DNA from 2 places in the Peribacillus sp. GL_122 genome. Region 1 is predicted to be linked to the other one. Evidence: riboswitches for the same ligand, from Rfam matches in the RefSeq annotation. Region 1 holds a riboswitch; the other holds the start of a gene.
The links. A riboswitch is a leader RNA that binds a small molecule or an ion and turns the genes downstream of it on or off. The one in region 1 is predicted to bind glycine.
Positions count from the first base shown of each region.

Region 2: another riboswitch for glycine. It lies ahead of gcvT (glycine cleavage system aminomethyltransferase GcvT); the one in region 1 lies ahead of AC3ISB_RS20730 (amidohydrolase).

Region 1 is NZ_CM174415.1:4,294,323-4,302,324, reverse strand. Features, by position in the region: gene AC3ISB_RS20775 (YtnP family quorum-quenching lactonase) at 1-374, shown strand, start outside; gene AC3ISB_RS20770 (PepSY domain-containing protein) at 425-742, opposite strand; gene AC3ISB_RS20765 (M42 family metallopeptidase) at 920-1,993, shown strand; gene AC3ISB_RS20760 (DUF84 family protein) at 2,076-2,597, shown strand; gene AC3ISB_RS20755 (GyrI-like domain-containing protein) at 2,716-3,585, shown strand; gene AC3ISB_RS20750 (YtoQ family protein) at 3,698-4,147, opposite strand; gene AC3ISB_RS20745 (hypothetical protein) at 4,271-4,774, shown strand; gene AC3ISB_RS20740 (thioredoxin family protein) at 4,887-5,198, shown strand; gene AC3ISB_RS20735 (DUF1444 domain-containing protein) at 5,249-6,055, shown strand; glycine riboswitch at 6,310-6,411, shown strand; gene AC3ISB_RS20730 (amidohydrolase) at 6,539-7,726, shown strand.
Region 2 is NZ_CM174415.1:3,841,497-3,849,498, reverse strand. Features, by position in the region: gene comGG (competence type IV pilus minor pilin ComGG) at 1-263, shown strand, start outside; gene AC3ISB_RS18575 (YqzE family protein) at 381-566, shown strand; gene AC3ISB_RS18570 (YqhG family protein) at 613-1,413, opposite strand; gene AC3ISB_RS18565 (DEAD/DEAH box helicase) at 1,391-3,079, opposite strand; glycine riboswitch at 3,455-3,542, shown strand; glycine riboswitch at 3,546-3,629, shown strand; gene gcvT (glycine cleavage system aminomethyltransferase GcvT) at 3,768-4,874, shown strand; gene gcvPA (aminomethyl-transferring glycine dehydrogenase subunit GcvPA) at 4,892-6,238, shown strand; gene gcvPB (aminomethyl-transferring glycine dehydrogenase subunit GcvPB) at 6,231-7,688, shown strand; gene AC3ISB_RS18545 (rhodanese-like domain-containing protein) at 7,850-8,002, opposite strand, start outside.

The DNA of each region.
Region 1 (8,002 bases):
ATTGGGCAGAAAACTGGGAGGCTGTCGCTTCTCTTGTACGTCCTTTTGAAGGTGAGCAGGAAATTACGGACGGCATTAAAATGATCCATACCGGGGGGCATAGTGATGGACATGCGATCATCATCATTGAGGATGGTGGTGACAGATTGATTCACATGGCAGATATCATGCCGACGCACGCGCATGCGAATGTCCTCTGGGTCCTCGCTTATGACGATTATCCGATGACTTCCATCGAGGCGAAGGAAAAGTGGATGAAATCCGGACTGGAAAATGGTTCCTGGTATAGCTTTTATCATGATGCCCAATACTGTGCCATCAAATGGGATGTAACGGGTAAGGAGATAATAGCCGAATTGAAACGGAAGCGATAAGAGGGAAAGCTACAGGAGGACGTCATTTTGACGGCCCTCCTGTTGTTGTTTCAATCATTTTGCGCATTAAGCTCCAATATCGTTCCTGTTGAGGCATCTGCAACAAACTCGAATTGCTCGCGTTTACCCTCTGTGTTTCTGGTGATCCCGCCTTTGTACACTTCATAGTCCAAGTCATTTTTTGTATAATTCTCCGGCTTCATCAAGATCCATGAGCCATATATATTTCCATCCTTTTTAACTGTTTCCTTCACTTGGGCCAAGACTCTATCGGGAGAAGGTTTACTTGATTGATCCAATAGTTGTTTTGTCGCATATCCAGCAGCAAAACCTGCTGCAGTACCTAGTAAAAACGTTTTCCAATTCATTGATTTCTCCTCCATTGCATTTATTAAAATCGCTTCTTCCAGTATACAGAAGAACGCTTTATTTGACTAATAATTTGAAATTTTACCCATTAACTGATAAATTAGAACTTTCTAGTGTATCACGATGCTAAGTTCTGTAAAATAGTAAGAAACAATACATAGGTTAGGGGTAGAAAAATGAATCATGAGACTTTGGAGCTTTTTAAAACATTGACGGAATTACCGGGAGCCTCGGGAAATGAACATGCAGTTCGGAGTTTCATGAAGCGGGAGCTGGAAAAGTATTCGGATGAAATCGTCCAGGATCGCCTTGGCGGAATATTTGGCGTAAAAAGAGGCGATGAGGATGGGCCGACTGTACTAGTTGCCGGACACATGGATGAAGTGGGATTCATGGTTACTTCTGTAACAGAAAATGGAATGATACGCTTTCAGACCTTGGGAGGCTGGTGGAGTCAAGTGCTATTGGCCCAGAGAGTCGAGATCATAACCGATAACGGTCCGGTCATTGGTGTCATCGGTTCGATTCCGCCCCATTTGCTTGATGAATCGCAACGCTCAAAACCAATGGATATCAAAAATATGCTGATTGATATCGGGGCGGATGATAAGGAAGATGTGAAGAGAATCGGCATTAAGCCAGGTCAGCAGATTGTACCGATTTGTCCATTCACTCCTATGGCCAATGAGAAGAAAATCCTCGCAAAAGCGTGGGATAATCGTTACGGCTGCGGACTTGCGATAGAATTGTTAAAGGATTTAAAAGGTGAAACGTTACCGAATATCTTATATTCCGGGGCAACCGTCCAGGAGGAAGTCGGATTACGGGGTGCGCAAACTGCAGCTCATATGATCAAACCGGATCTTTTCTTCGCTTTGGATGCAAGTCCGGCGAACGATATGTCCGGCAGTAAAAGTGAATTTGGCCAGCTAGGAAAAGGGGCACTGCTCCGCATTTTCGATCGTTCGATGGTCACTCATCGCGGCATGAGGGAATTCATCCTCGATACGGCCGAGTCTAATGAGATTCCGTATCAATATTTCGTTTCCCAAGGCGGCACGGATGCAGGGCAAGTCCATATTGCAAACGAAGGCATTCCAAGCGGGGTGATTGGCATTTGTTCCCGCTATATTCATACACATGCATCCATGATTCATATTGATGATTATGCCGCTGCACGTGAACTGATTGGGAAATTGGTTCGTTCCTGTGATAAAACGACATTCGAGACCTTGATTAATAACGGTTGATAGTGGAAGCTGAAATGGAAAGGGGTGCTGTCATGAATCCTTTTCCATCAGCTTTTTTTACATAGAAGGAAGGTAAATTATATTGAAAATAGCAGTAGGCAGTAAAAATCCGGCGAAAGTAAGTGCCGTGCTTGGTGTATATGAAGATGCAGAAATCATTTCGCTTCAAGTGGAGAGCGGGGTCCCGGAACAGCCTTTTTCAGACGAGGAAACGATGGAGGGGGCAATGACACGTGCCCGGAACTGCTTGATTCACAGTGATGCCGAAATGGGTATCGGGCTTGAAGGCGGTGTCGTGAAAATGGGACAAGCCCTGTTTCTGTGTAATTGGGGTGCAATGGCAACAAGGGACGGTGAGGTCTTTGTAGCTGCCGGAGCGAGAATCCCAGTTCCGGGAATTGTTGCTGAGAAGCTGCTGGACGGTGAAGAGTTGGGCCCGGTGATGGATGCCTTCACAAGGCAAGAGAATATTAGCAAAAAGGAAGGAGCGATCGGCGTATTTACAAATGAGCGAATCACCAGGGGGGAAATGTTCCTTCATATCATGAGGATGCTAGCCGGTCAACACGAGTATAAGCTGAAAATGAAAAAGCAGGATTTTTGAATCACTGTCATGGAAAAGCGGGTTTCGAATGATGGAAACGAACACTGCCAAAACAGAGCAGGAACGGACAGGATTTTATTGAGCGGCCTTGCTAGTATAGTGACAAGGGGGGAGCGAAATGGGGTGGGTTGAATCAATCCAAAAGGCCATCGAATATATCGAGGAGCACTTATTGGAGGACCTGACGATCGAGAGTATTTCCAGGCAGGCGAATGCCTCAGCTTTTCATTTTCAACGGACATTCACCATTTTAACGGATATAACCATTGGTGACTATATCCGTCGTCGAAGACTGACCTTAGCGGCCCAGGAGATTTCATCAACAAATGGCAAGGTCATTGATTTAGCCTACAAGTATGGCTATGACACCCCCGAGGCGTTCTCAAAAGCTTTTCGAAGGCAGCATGGGGTATCTCCAAGCGAAGCCCGAAAGTATATGGGGAAGCTGAAATTCTATGAACGCCTGGTGATACAGGTGATTCTGAAAGGGGCAAAACCGATGAAATACAATATCCTTGAAAGGGATTCCTTTCAATTGATTGGAATCAAGCAAGAGTTTTCTTTGGTTAATGAAGAGAATTTGATCGGGATTCCAAAGTTGTGGGAGAAAGTGAATTCGGATGGAACAGGAGATAGGTTAGCGAAGTTGAACAATGGCCAAATAGATGGCTTGATTGGTGTATGTGTCGATAAGCGGGCTGTGGAAAAAAATGAAACGATGGATTATTGGATAGGTGCAGAGTATGCCGGGAAAGTGCCTGAAGAGTTTTCAACCCTTACGATACCGGCTTCCAAGTGGGTTGCATTCGAAGTTCACGGACCTATGCCGGATGCCATCCAACAAGCTTGGAAACGAATTTTTTCCGAATGGTTCCCTACCAGCGGTTATGAACATGCCGGAACTCCAGAATTGGAAGTATACGCGAATGACGACGCTTCAAACCCTGACTATTACTCCGAAATTTGGATTCCCATTAAAAAGGGATAAGATAAAATATTCGTTTTTCGCTTGCAGGGGAGGCCCTGCAAGCTTTTTATTCGTTTCTTTATAAATGATCAGTCTTTCATACTTGAGCTGGACAGTTAAGGGACAATGGGGTTTACAGCCCTTCTTCAAAAATATAAGAAAGCACCTTCATGGCTTGGTTAACGGATTCTACCGTGACACTCGCCTTTTCCGATAATTCCTTTAAGGCATGATGATGGGATTCCGGACGAATCAAAATAAGCGGTTTACCCAGGGAAATGGCGGTGCTTGCGTCCATGGCAGTATTCCACTGTTTATATTTCTCGCCAAACAGAGCGACGACAAGATCAGCTTTTTTCATCAAAAGGCCTGTCCGCAAATTATTGATTTGGGAAGCGGCCGCATCCTTCAGGATGGGATTCGGCTGTTCCCCGAGGATATCTTCACCGATATTATCGGAGCGTTCATGATTTTCCATCGGGCCTACAAATTCTAAAGGAAGCTTCAGTGCAGCGGACTTATCTCTCAGCTCACTTCTCCAATTTGAATGGATCTCCCCAGCAAGATACACGGTTAACTTCATTGTTTTCCTCCTCGGTATTAAAATTGCTTTCATTGTACCATGTTTTTTAGAAAATGGATGAATTCCATAAATAAGGATAATATTATCCATAAGGTAGTAAAAGAGACGGCTGGAGGAATGACGATGGCTTTATCGAATAAGAATATCCTTGTTTTTCTGTTGATAAGCAGTTTGATTGTGGGCTGCTCAAGTATCGAGAGACAAACCGAAAAGGCTATGAAGGCTGCTGAAGTGGCTTTTCGTGACGATGAAAAACAGCCCAATCAAGAGGCGGGGCTAATTCAGGTCTATCTGCCAAAGGATTTTAAAGTAGTGGAAGAACATGATAATAATTTGATTTTACAAAAAGGTGATAAGATTTATATATTATTTGACAATCCAAATGAAAAAGAAGACAGCTCCGTGATATATTTGGCGATAAAGGAACAAGATGATCAAAATGTAATGCTGCATTCTTTTCAGACTGAAGATAAATTCGGCTTTATCTCGATCAAAGAGATACCGAAAGAAAAGTATGAGCTTGCAGTGGGAATCGGCGGGGTGAAGCTGACAACCGAAACGGATAAAGACCAATTAAAAACCGATGCAAAACAAATGATGGAAATCGTTTCATCCGTGCCCCAGTAATAAGCTGACCCCTGCCTTTCAACCGATCCGTATTAATGGTTGATTTCTGGAGAGTCTGGTATGATGGGATTATAAAAACTAAGGTGTCATTTAGAGCAGGAGGAATATTCAAATGGAAAATTTACAAACCGTTGAGCAATATGATGCATTGAAAAATGAAGGCAAACATATCTTTCTTTTTTCGGCGACATGGTGTGGGGATTGCCGTGTAATCGAACCGATAATGCCGGAGATTGAAACGAAATTTCCTGACTTTACATTCATTCATGTGGACCGTGATGAATTCATCGATGTGTGTGCGGCTAATGATGTATTCGGTATACCAAGTTTCATCGCGTATGATAATGGTAAAGAGCTAGGCAGATTCGTGAGCAAGGATCGTAAAACGCAAGAACAAATTGAGGAATTCATACAATCACTATAATCAATATCCCCTTCTCGCTGGGGATTTTTCAATGAAGAGGAGGGTCAGTCATGAAAATGGACAGCACGAAGCTGAAAAATATCCTGAAGGAATGTTTAAAAGATGAAAATCGCACATTTAAATTCGATAGCAAGAAAGATACGTTACGGGTGGAAAATGTGAAGACCGGGAAGGGTATCACCATCGAGTTGCCTCCTGTACTTGCTAACTATGAAAACGTACAGGAAAAGGCCATCGATGAAATTATCTATTACGTGGAAGAGGCCCTGAATGTGATGGGGGGAGAACATAGCATGGAAGGCAAGGAGAAATTCATTTTCCCAGTCATCCGCTCGACCTCCTTTCCAATGGAATCGGAAGAAGGAAATCCATTTTTATTCGATGAGCATACGGCTGAAACCCGGATTTTTTATGCCCTTGATTTAGGGAAAACCTACCGTCTTATAGATGAAAAGATGATTCAACGGGAAAATTGGCAGGGTGACAGGATCCGTGAAATTGCCCTTTTTAATGCCCGTTCCCTCTCCACTGAAATGAAGTCGGATATCGTTGCAGGTAATGCATTTTATTTTTTGAACACGAATGATGGTTATGATGCCAGCAGGATCCTGAATGAATCATGGCTTCGGGAAATGAAGGACAAGATCGAGGGAACCATGGCTGTGGCCATTCCCCATCAGGACGTCATCATCATTGCCGATGTGAAGAATGATACGGGCTATGATATTCTTGCGCAAATGGCGATGAGCTTCTTTGCCAGCGGTCATGTTCCAATAACGGCTCTATCATTTCTTTACGAAGAAAATGAGTTGGAGCCCATCTTCATTATGGGTAAAAACAAAAAGCGTGAACAATAATATATTGAATACAAAAGGACCGTGTCAGCATCTGACAGCGGTCCTTTTAAAGTTTAATAGAGTTTATGACCCTTAGAGTTGATATTTATTTTTTAATCGGTGATAATATAATTGTAATATTTTGAAAATATGGAATAAAACAATATAACGAGCGGATGAACGTTGTGGGAGAGTGCAAAGCATTGAGCCACCGAAGGAGCAAGTTCCAAAAATATCCCTTGGAGCAAATCTCTCAGGTAAATGGAACCGCAGCTGGACGCAACTCTGGAGAGCGCGCAGGAAGTGTGCCACCAACGGGGAAACCTCCATGACCAAAATGGAGTTAAACTCTCAGGTAAAAGGACAGAGAAGGGAGCGGTAAGTTTACGGAACCCTTCTCTGTCCTTTTTTATTTGGCTTTTTACATACAGAAGGTTTGCAGCGAACATGGAACTTACTAATATGCTAATCAACTTGAAATAATGGGGGAGAATAATCGTGAATGTGAAAAGCAAATTAATGAACATGCTTGAAGCCCGTAAAGGGGAAATGGTTCAAATCCGCCGTCATTTACACGAGAATCCGGAGCTATCCTTCAAAGAAGAGAAAACGGCAAAATATATCATTGATTTTTATAAGGGGAAAGATGTATCGATTCAAACGAATGTAGGAAATGGATTAGGGATCATCGTGACGATCGAAGGCGGAAAACCAGGGAAAACGATAGGTCTCCGTGCCGATTTCGATGCACTGCCGATTTCAGAAGAAGCGGAGGTTCCATTCCGTTCAAAAAATGAAGGTGTCATGCATGCCTGCGGACACGATGGGCATACCGCTTATTTATTGGTATTGGCAGACTGCATCAATGAGCTGAAAGATTCCCTATCAGGTACGATCAAAATAATTCATCAACATGCAGAAGAAACACCCCCCGGAGGAGCCAAAAGCATTATGGAATCAGGGTTTTTGGATGAACTGGATGCTGTTTTTGGAATCCATTTATTTCCTTCTCATCCAGCAGGGGTTGTCGGGTATCGCGGCGGCTATTCGATGGCTGGACGGACCTATTTCAAGTTAGCGATAAAGGGTGTAGGCGGCCATGGATCCTCCCCGCATATGGCTAATGATACCATTGTGGCAGGCGCCCATTTCGTGACAGCCGTACAAACCGTAATCAGCCGTCGCTTGAACCCTTTTGATATGGGTGTAGTCACAATCGGCTCCTTCGATGGAAAAGGAAGCTTTAATGTCATTAAAGATCGTATAGAAATTGAAGGGGATGTTCGTTATATGACAGCAGAGACCCAACAGCTGATCGATAAGGAAATCCACCGGATCGTTAAAGGGATAGAAACGGAATTTGATGTTCAGTGCGAACTTACATATGTTCCCGATTATCCTCCGTTATATAATGACCCTGAACTGACTGGATTCGTGAAAAATAGCCTGGAAAGCATGGATGACAAAGATATTAAGAAGGTTGTGGAATTTCCGGTTTTCTCTGGTTCGGAAGATTTTTCGTATTATGCAGAAAAGATTCCTGGCTGCTTCTTTTACATTGGCTGTAAACCGAAAGGGGTGGAGAAGGCATATTTCAATCACCATCCTAAATTCGACATTGATGAGGATGCCCTTTTGATCGCTTCCAAATCAGTGGCGCAGGTTGTATGCAGTTTTTATGAATGGAAATAGTACCTTTGGTCTTTGTTTGCAAAAAAAACGCAGAAACCCACAAAACACCGTTCGGTATTAACGAACGGTGTTTTATGGGTTGCGGCAGGTATTTGGATGCCGTCGGCGGTTTCATGAAGGATGTTGCAATGAATTGGCCAGTCTGCTTCAAAGGCTGCATGAAAACTTAATCTCTTTGTAAACGCGATTTAACAGCGGTGTTTTATTTAAATAGTAGACTAGGGGCTAATGTTATTTCGCAATTGATAGGTTTAAACTCATTCCAGAAGGGGTTTA
Region 2 (8,002 bases), 450 kb from region 1:
AGTCGCTTGTGGCCGACCATCTTGTCCATCTAGCCATCATGGATGTGACGGCAGAGTGGGGCGAAGAAATCCCAAAAATCATCCAGGGGGAAATTTCATATCCCAATGGTGTGGTGCGGTATTCCTTGATGAAACAAGAAGGTCCTTACGTATATATCGAGTTTTCTTCCACGACTAAAAATGATCGCGAGGGCAGGGTCATCATTCAATACGATAAAGAAGCGGGGAAAGTGAAAGAATGGTTGGAAAAGCAAGCTGGCTAATGCGCATAATCAACACTCTTTTAAAACGGAACGCGACAGGTTCACGTGTTCAGGGAACAAGCGAAGGAATAAAAGGAGTGTAAAACGGGCATACTTTGCATAGGGTGATGATTTTATATGTCTACAAACGCTTATATTAAATATCTGACGCAGCAGCTTGTCGAGTATTTTAATCTGACGAAAAAAGAACGAAAAGAAAAGCGCCGTCACAGAAAAGAGGATAAAAATCATGGTATGTCCCATTGGTTTGGCATTGTCCCTTTTGCTTTGTCGATGTTCGTAAGGAAAAATATCAAAAAGTGAAACAGATGTCCCGAACTTAGGACATCTGTTTCTTTTCGTTCTTTAATTATCCCAACGCCCTATCTGAAAGGTAAAATAATCCTCCGTTGATGATGGATATTCTGATGTTGGGTTCATATTGAGCTTTTAGTGCTTCTTTCTCGGTATAATAACTCTCACTTTTTTCGTCCATATCTTTGTAAAAATGCTCCAATAAATTCAAATCATTCTGCCAGCGCAGCATTGCTTCTTCCGCCCAAGAATGGTCATCATCCTCGAAACTGGTCCTGATGTATGTATCCAGTCTTGCCAATCCACTCTTGGGCATGATCAAAGGTGAAAGCGTAAAGGAGTAATCCGGTATTTTTGGGGTAACCTTTATCGGTAAAACCCGATGGTGAAACTTTTCCATGATCTCACCTGAGATTAGATTCAGTCCTATCGACATGAAAGTATCTTTTTTACGGTCGCATTGATAGGATATTTTCACATTCAGAGTCAGCCAAGGAAACAAAGGATTATTTCCGCCGCCTTTTGATGGAGGAGTATCCTCAAAAAGTCTAGTATACCCTGCCAGCTTTTTGGTTGATTGAATAATCTGATGAAGGCGTGGGGAGCCAAAATGAATCATTTCTCCCTTTAAATCGGATGGAGCTTGTTCTGGATCGGTAATGAAAGTCATCTGTGCTGGGTTCGGAACGCCACCTGTTTTTTCTAGATAATGCCAGTAAAAGGGTCTGTTCATTAATTCTTTATCCATTTCAATCGTCAATTGGACTGTAAGGTGGGTTGGTGCATTATCCAGTATTTCACAATCGTTGGCCTTAAAAAAAGTTATTAAAAAATCATGAATTTCCCGTTGCTGCATGAACCTCACCTTCCTTCATTGATTGAGCGAATTGGATTAACGATGAAAAATTATCCATCTTGATCTTCATTTCGCCCTCTGTTTTGGACTCGCCGACCACATCAATTAAATATTCTTCAATGTTGTTAATATCCAGTTTGGTTAGAATATCATCCAATTCTCCAATTACTTTTTCAAATAAATTTATTTTTTCGTATAGTAACTTCAGAATATGTTCTTCTACTGTATTTTTCGTGGCAAAGTTATAAATCATCACATCTTCTTCCTGACCAAGGCGGTGAATCCGTCCAATTCTCTGTTCGAGCCTCATGGGGTTCCATGGCAGGTCAAAATTAATCAAGTGATGGCAAAACTGAAGGTTTATCCCTTCCCCGCCAGCTTCTGTTGCTATTAATACCTGTATATTCTTTTGGAATAATTCCCGCATCCAGTCTTTCTTTCCGCGCTTAAAACCGCCTCGGAAGGGAACCGAAGAAATTCCATTCTGCTGTAGGTACCATTGGAGATATAGCTGAGTCGCCCGGTATTCGGTAAAGATAATCACTTTGTCATCAATTTTCTTGATCAGTTCCAGTGCTTTTTCAGCCTTGGAGTTCTGAACTGTTTCATTCACTTTAGAAAATAAATCATCAAGCTTTGCCAAAAAGTCAGGGGAAGGCTGATCATATTTTTCTTTCATATTCTTTAATGTATAAAAGACCGCCTCTCTGCTGCTGCATGCTTCCCTTTGGAGAGTGAGAGCCGAAAAGGCGCTTCCTTTTGATCCATCCGAAATAGGCTTGAATTTGGAAACAGCATCGTACAATGCCTGTTCCGTTGGAGAAAATTCAATGGTGATGGTTTCCACATGCCGTTTTGTCCATTCAATGCCAGTATCGGCCCGCCGGTTTCGAATCATGACAGTATTGACCAGTTCCTTTAGGTGTTCATCTTCAATGATGTTCCGGCCTTTCCCTTTATACTTTTCCGAAAAGAGTGAGGCATTTCCCAAGTGGCCCGGTTTCAATAACGAAACGAGGTGAAAAATCTCCTCGACTTTATTTTGAATCGGAGTGGCTGTCAGGAGTAAACAAAATTTCTTTTTCAGATTTTGGACGAATTCATAGTTCTTCGTCTTATTGTTTTTAAGTTTATGAGCTTCATCAATAATGATGAAGTCATATTCCTGAGTAAAAATGATATCTCGATGTGGAGCGCGTTTCGCTGTATCAATGGATGAAATGACCACATCACAGGAGTCCCAAACATAACTTTTTCTCTGAACGACTGCCGGTATATGAAACTTGGTATTCAATTCAAAAGCCCATTGTGTGACAAGGGAGGCTGGAACAAGGATCAATACTTTTTTTACAAGGCCCCTAATCATATACTCTTTTAGGATCAAGCCTGCTTCAATTGTTTTTCCGAGCCCCACCTCATCAGCTAAAATGGCCTTTCCATTCATCTTTTCCACCACTTGCTTGGCTGCTTCCAATTGATGGGGAAGCGGGGTTAACTGCGGAAGGTGCTTGGGCGCCTGTAAACCTTCAAAATCAGGGATGATAAGATTTTCCTCCATTTGAACCGCCAACTTATAAAGCTCCCAATTTCCCCATGGACCGTCATTTTCCATTTTTTGCAGAAACTCGTCATTCCATTCAGAATTGAAGGATATATTGATTTTCATAGAAATAACTCCCTCTTAAATCATAATTTCCTTAATAAAAGGTCAAAACCCGAACATTTCGTATGTGAAGTAAGAAAAATATTTCTTTTCAAAAGATATTGCAGAGATAAGTTTCTTAGGGTAGGATATAAGTATATTTAGAAAATTCCAATTTCCAAACGCTACAAAGAATCTTTGTACATCGATTTTGCAGTTCGCGTTTTCTTAGTATGAGCTATAGGCTCCTAATTTATCCAAGATTACTGAAGGAGATCACTCAAACGGTTTCTGAAGTTTTAGGAGAATTGGCAGAGAATGCATTCCATGATGCTCAAAGGTTTTACCGATGCTTGGGGCTATTTCGCTTCCTTTCATTGGTAGACCATTCATATGCGGGTGAAGATAAGGGGAGAGACTACGGATGTAGCGCCGAAGGAGCAAACTTAGCAGTGAATCTCTCAGGCAAAAGAACTCTTATTGGACGCAACTCTGGAGAGCGCCGCCCGTTTTGGGACGGCCACCAAAGGGGAAAACCTATTACATAGGTAAACTTTCAGGTTTCAGGACAGAGAAAAAGCTCAAACGGGCTTTCTCTGTCCTTTTTTGTGCTTTTTTCACATCATGAATCAGGATATACCTGATGCGTAATGACAAGAAGCTTTTGATAATGAAGCCAATTAATTTAAAAAAATCTGAAGGGGGTCATTTTTTGACCAATTTAAAAAGAACACCACTATTTGAGGTTTATCGTGAATACGGAGGTAAAACGATTGATTTTGGCGGCTGGGAACTTCCTGTCCAATTTTCGGGTATAAAGGACGAACATGAAGCCGTACGTACAAAAGCGGGGTTATTCGATGTTTCCCATATGGGGGAAGTCGATGTTAAGGGTCCTGGGAGCCTTTCCTTTTTACAGAAGATGCTGACTAATGATATATCAAAGCTGCAACAGGGCGGTGCCCAATATACCGCCATGTGTTATGAAAACGGAGGAACGGTTGATGATCTTATCGTGTATAAAAGGGCTGAGGACGACTATCTGCTCGTGGTCAATGCAGCGAATACAGAAAAAGATTTCAATTGGCTGCAAGCTAATTTAACGGAAGATGTCCAAATTACGAATGTATCGAGTGACTATACACAGCTGGCACTTCAAGGACCATCTGCAGAAAAGATATTACAAAAACTATCGGGAAATACTGACTTAAGTGAAATTGGATTTTTCAAGTTCAAGGAAAATGTCCTGATCAACGGTATCTCCACGTTGGTATCCCGTACTGGATACACTGGTGAAGATGGGTTTGAGATATATAGCGACAGTGAAAATGGTCCTGCCCTTTGGAAGGCGATTATGGAAGCCGGAAAGGAAGAGGGGGTTCAGCCGATTGGTTTAGGTGCTCGTGATACCCTGCGTTTTGAAGCGAAACTGCCGCTGTATGGACAGGAGCTTTCAGCGGACATCACCCCGATGGAAGCTGGTATTGGTTTTGCAGTAAAAGTGGATAAGGAAGTGGATTTTTTCGGGAAAGCCGTTCTTGCTGAGCAAAAGGAGAAAGGAGCTCCCCGCAAGCTTGTGGGAATTGAAATGATTGACCGTGGCATTCCACGTCATGGGTATAAGGTCTACAGCGGTGATAAAGCCATTGGCGAGGTCACGACCGGTACCCAATCACCAACGTTGAAGAAAAACGTGGGATTGGTACTTATCGATAAGGAATTTTCGGTGCTGGATGCGGAAGTCGAAGTGGAAATCCGTTCCAAACGTTTGAAAGCCGTTATCATACAAACACCTTTTTATAAAAAACCACGTAAATAGAGAGGAATGGTCATTAGATGAAACATCGTTATTTACCCATGACAGAGCAAGATAAACAAGAAATGCTGGAAGCGATAGGGGTATCTACCGTTCAAGAACTTTTCAATGATATCCCTGAAAGCGTTCGTTTTCAAGGAGAATACGATATCAAGCCTGCTAAATCGGAACCTGCATTAATGAAAGAATTATCAAGGCTTGCTGCCAAGAATGCGGACCTTAAAACCTATGCTTCCTTCCTTGGTGCGGGTGTCTATGACCATTACGCACCGGTCATCGTCGATCATGTTTTATCCCGTTCTGAGTTTTATACGGCTTATACACCCTATCAGCCTGAAATTTCACAGGGCGAGCTTCAGGCGATCTTTGAATATCAAACGATGATATGTGAATTGACGGGCATGGATGTTGCTAACTCCTCCATGTATGACGGCGGGACGGCGCTAGCTGAAGCAGCCATGCTTGCTTCAGGCCAGACACGACGCAAGAAGATTCTCATTTCAGGAACCGTTCATCCTGAATCAAGAGAAGTTGTGAAGACATATGCGAAAGGGCAACGGGTGGAAGTGGTCGAAATTCCTTATAAAGACGGTGTGACGGACTTAGCTGCTTTAAGGGAATTGGCGAATGATGACATTGCAGGAGTGATCGTGCAATATCCGAACTTTTTTGGCCGCATCGAGCCATTGAAAGAAATGGAGGAAATCATTCATGGAGTCAAGTCCATGTTTATCGTTTCCAGTAACCCGCTTGCATTGGGAGCTTTGACATCCCCTGGTGCACTCGGTGCAGATATCGTAACGGGGGATGCCCAGCCATTCGGCATTCCAGCGGCATTTGGGGGACCTCATTGTGGATATTTTGCCGTTACTAATAAACTTGTTCGGAAAGTTCCGGGCCGACTCGTCGGTCAAACAGTGGATGAAAATGGAAAAAGGGGGTTTGTATTGACCCTTCAAGCTCGTGAACAGCACATTCGCCGTGACAAAGCCACATCCAACATTTGTTCCAATCAAGCTTTGAATGCCTTGGCAGCTTCTGTTGCAATGACCGCGCTTGGGAAAAAGGGTGTCAAAGAAATGGCCGTGCAAAATATTCAAAAAGCGCATTATGCGAAAAAAGCAATTATGGCAAAAGGGGTGGAAGTGATATTCGACGGTCCTTCGTTTAATGAATTTGTCATTAAACTGCCTGCTTCGTTTTCAGAAATCAATAAAAACCTTTTTGAAAAAGGGATGATCGGCGGCTTCGATTTAGGGACGGTTTATCCTGAGCTGAAAGACCATATGCTGGTCGCGGTAACTGAACTTAGAACAAAAGAAGAAATTGATGCACTTGCGCAGGAATTGGGGGATCAACATGAATAATCAAGATCAATCACTCATTTTTGAAATCAGTACTTCCGGTCGAATCGGATACAGTCTGCCAGAAATGGATGTTGCAACTATTCCGCTCGAAGAAATTCTTCCTGCCGACTACATCCGTGAAGAAGAGGCAGAGCTTCCTGAGGTGTCCGAACTGGATATCATGCGTCATTATACAGCACTTTCCAAACGGAATCATGGGGTGGATTCGGGTTTTTATCCGCTGGGTTCATGCACGATGAAATATAATCCGAAAATAAATGAAAATGTGGCACGCTTCAACGGTTTTGCCCATATCCATCCATATCAGGATCCGGCTACTGTTCAGGGAGCATTGGGACTATTATTTGATTTGCAGGAACACTTAACGGAAATCACCGGGATGGACCAAGTGACACTACAGCCTGCAGCGGGTGCTCACGGTGAATGGACTGGATTGATGATGATTCGCGCTTTTCACGAAGCGAATGGCGATACAGAACGGACTAAAGTGATTGTACCTGATTCTGCACACGGTACGAATCCTGCTTCTGCAACTGTTGCCGGACTTGAAACGATTACAGTGAAGTCGGATGAAAATGGGTTAGTCGACCTTGAGGATTTAAAGCGTGTTGTCGGACCGGATACGGCGGCCTTGATGCTGACGAACCCCAATACATTGGGATTATTTGAAGAAAACATTTTGGAAATGGCACAACTTGTCCATGACGCAGGCGGGAAGCTTTATTATGATGGAGCCAATCTGAATGCAGTCCTATCAAAAGCACGCCCGGGTGATATGGGCTTTGATGTGGTTCACTTAAATCTCCATAAAACATTCACAGGCCCGCATGGCGGCGGCGGCCCGGGTTCTGGTCCTGTAGGGGTGAAGTCGGACTTGATTCCTTACTTGCCTAAACCGCTTGTGGTCAAACAAGGTGAGCAATTCGTTCTTGATTATGATCGTCCGCAATCCATTGGCAGGGTAAAACCTTATTATGGTAATTTCGGGATAAACGTGAGGGCATATACGTACATTCGGTCAATGGGTCCTGATGGCCTTAAAGCCGTCACGGAGAATGCGGTCATCAATGCCAATTATATGATGCGTAGGTTAGAACCATTTTTTGACTTACCATATAATCGTCATTGTAAGCATGAATTCGTATTAAGCGGACGCCGTCAAAAGAAATTAGGGGTAAGGACTCTCGATATAGCCAAGAGATTGCTGGATTTCGGGTATCATCCTCCAACCATTTACTTCCCGTTGAACGTGGAAGAAGGAATGATGATAGAACCGACTGAAACCGAGTCAAAAGAAACGCTGGATGCGTTCATCGATGCGATGATCCAGATTGCCAAGGAAGCGGAAGAAACCCCGGAAATCGTTCAGGAAGCTCCGCATACAACCGTTATAAAGCGGCTTGATGAAACTCTTGCTGCAAGAAAACCTGTTCTGCGTTATCAAGCATAGACTGATAGCTTACACGAAAAAAATCCCTGCCTGCCGGCGGGGATTTTTCATGTTTATGTAAGAATTCATTAAAGTTCAACAGTTAACTTTCATTTTCCTAGAGCCCGCATGATGCACAAGAATGCTTTTTAATTTAAAAGAGCCCATGCGGTGATGGGGTCTTATTTCTTTGCTTTGATTTTCCCGGTCCACATCTTGAAACCGCCCTTTAGGTGAAAAAGTTCCCTGTAGCCCTTTTTGTATAGCATGGCTGCAGCTCTTCCGCTGATGATTTCGCTTTGAGCGTACAAATATACAGGCTTGTCCGGTCTAAT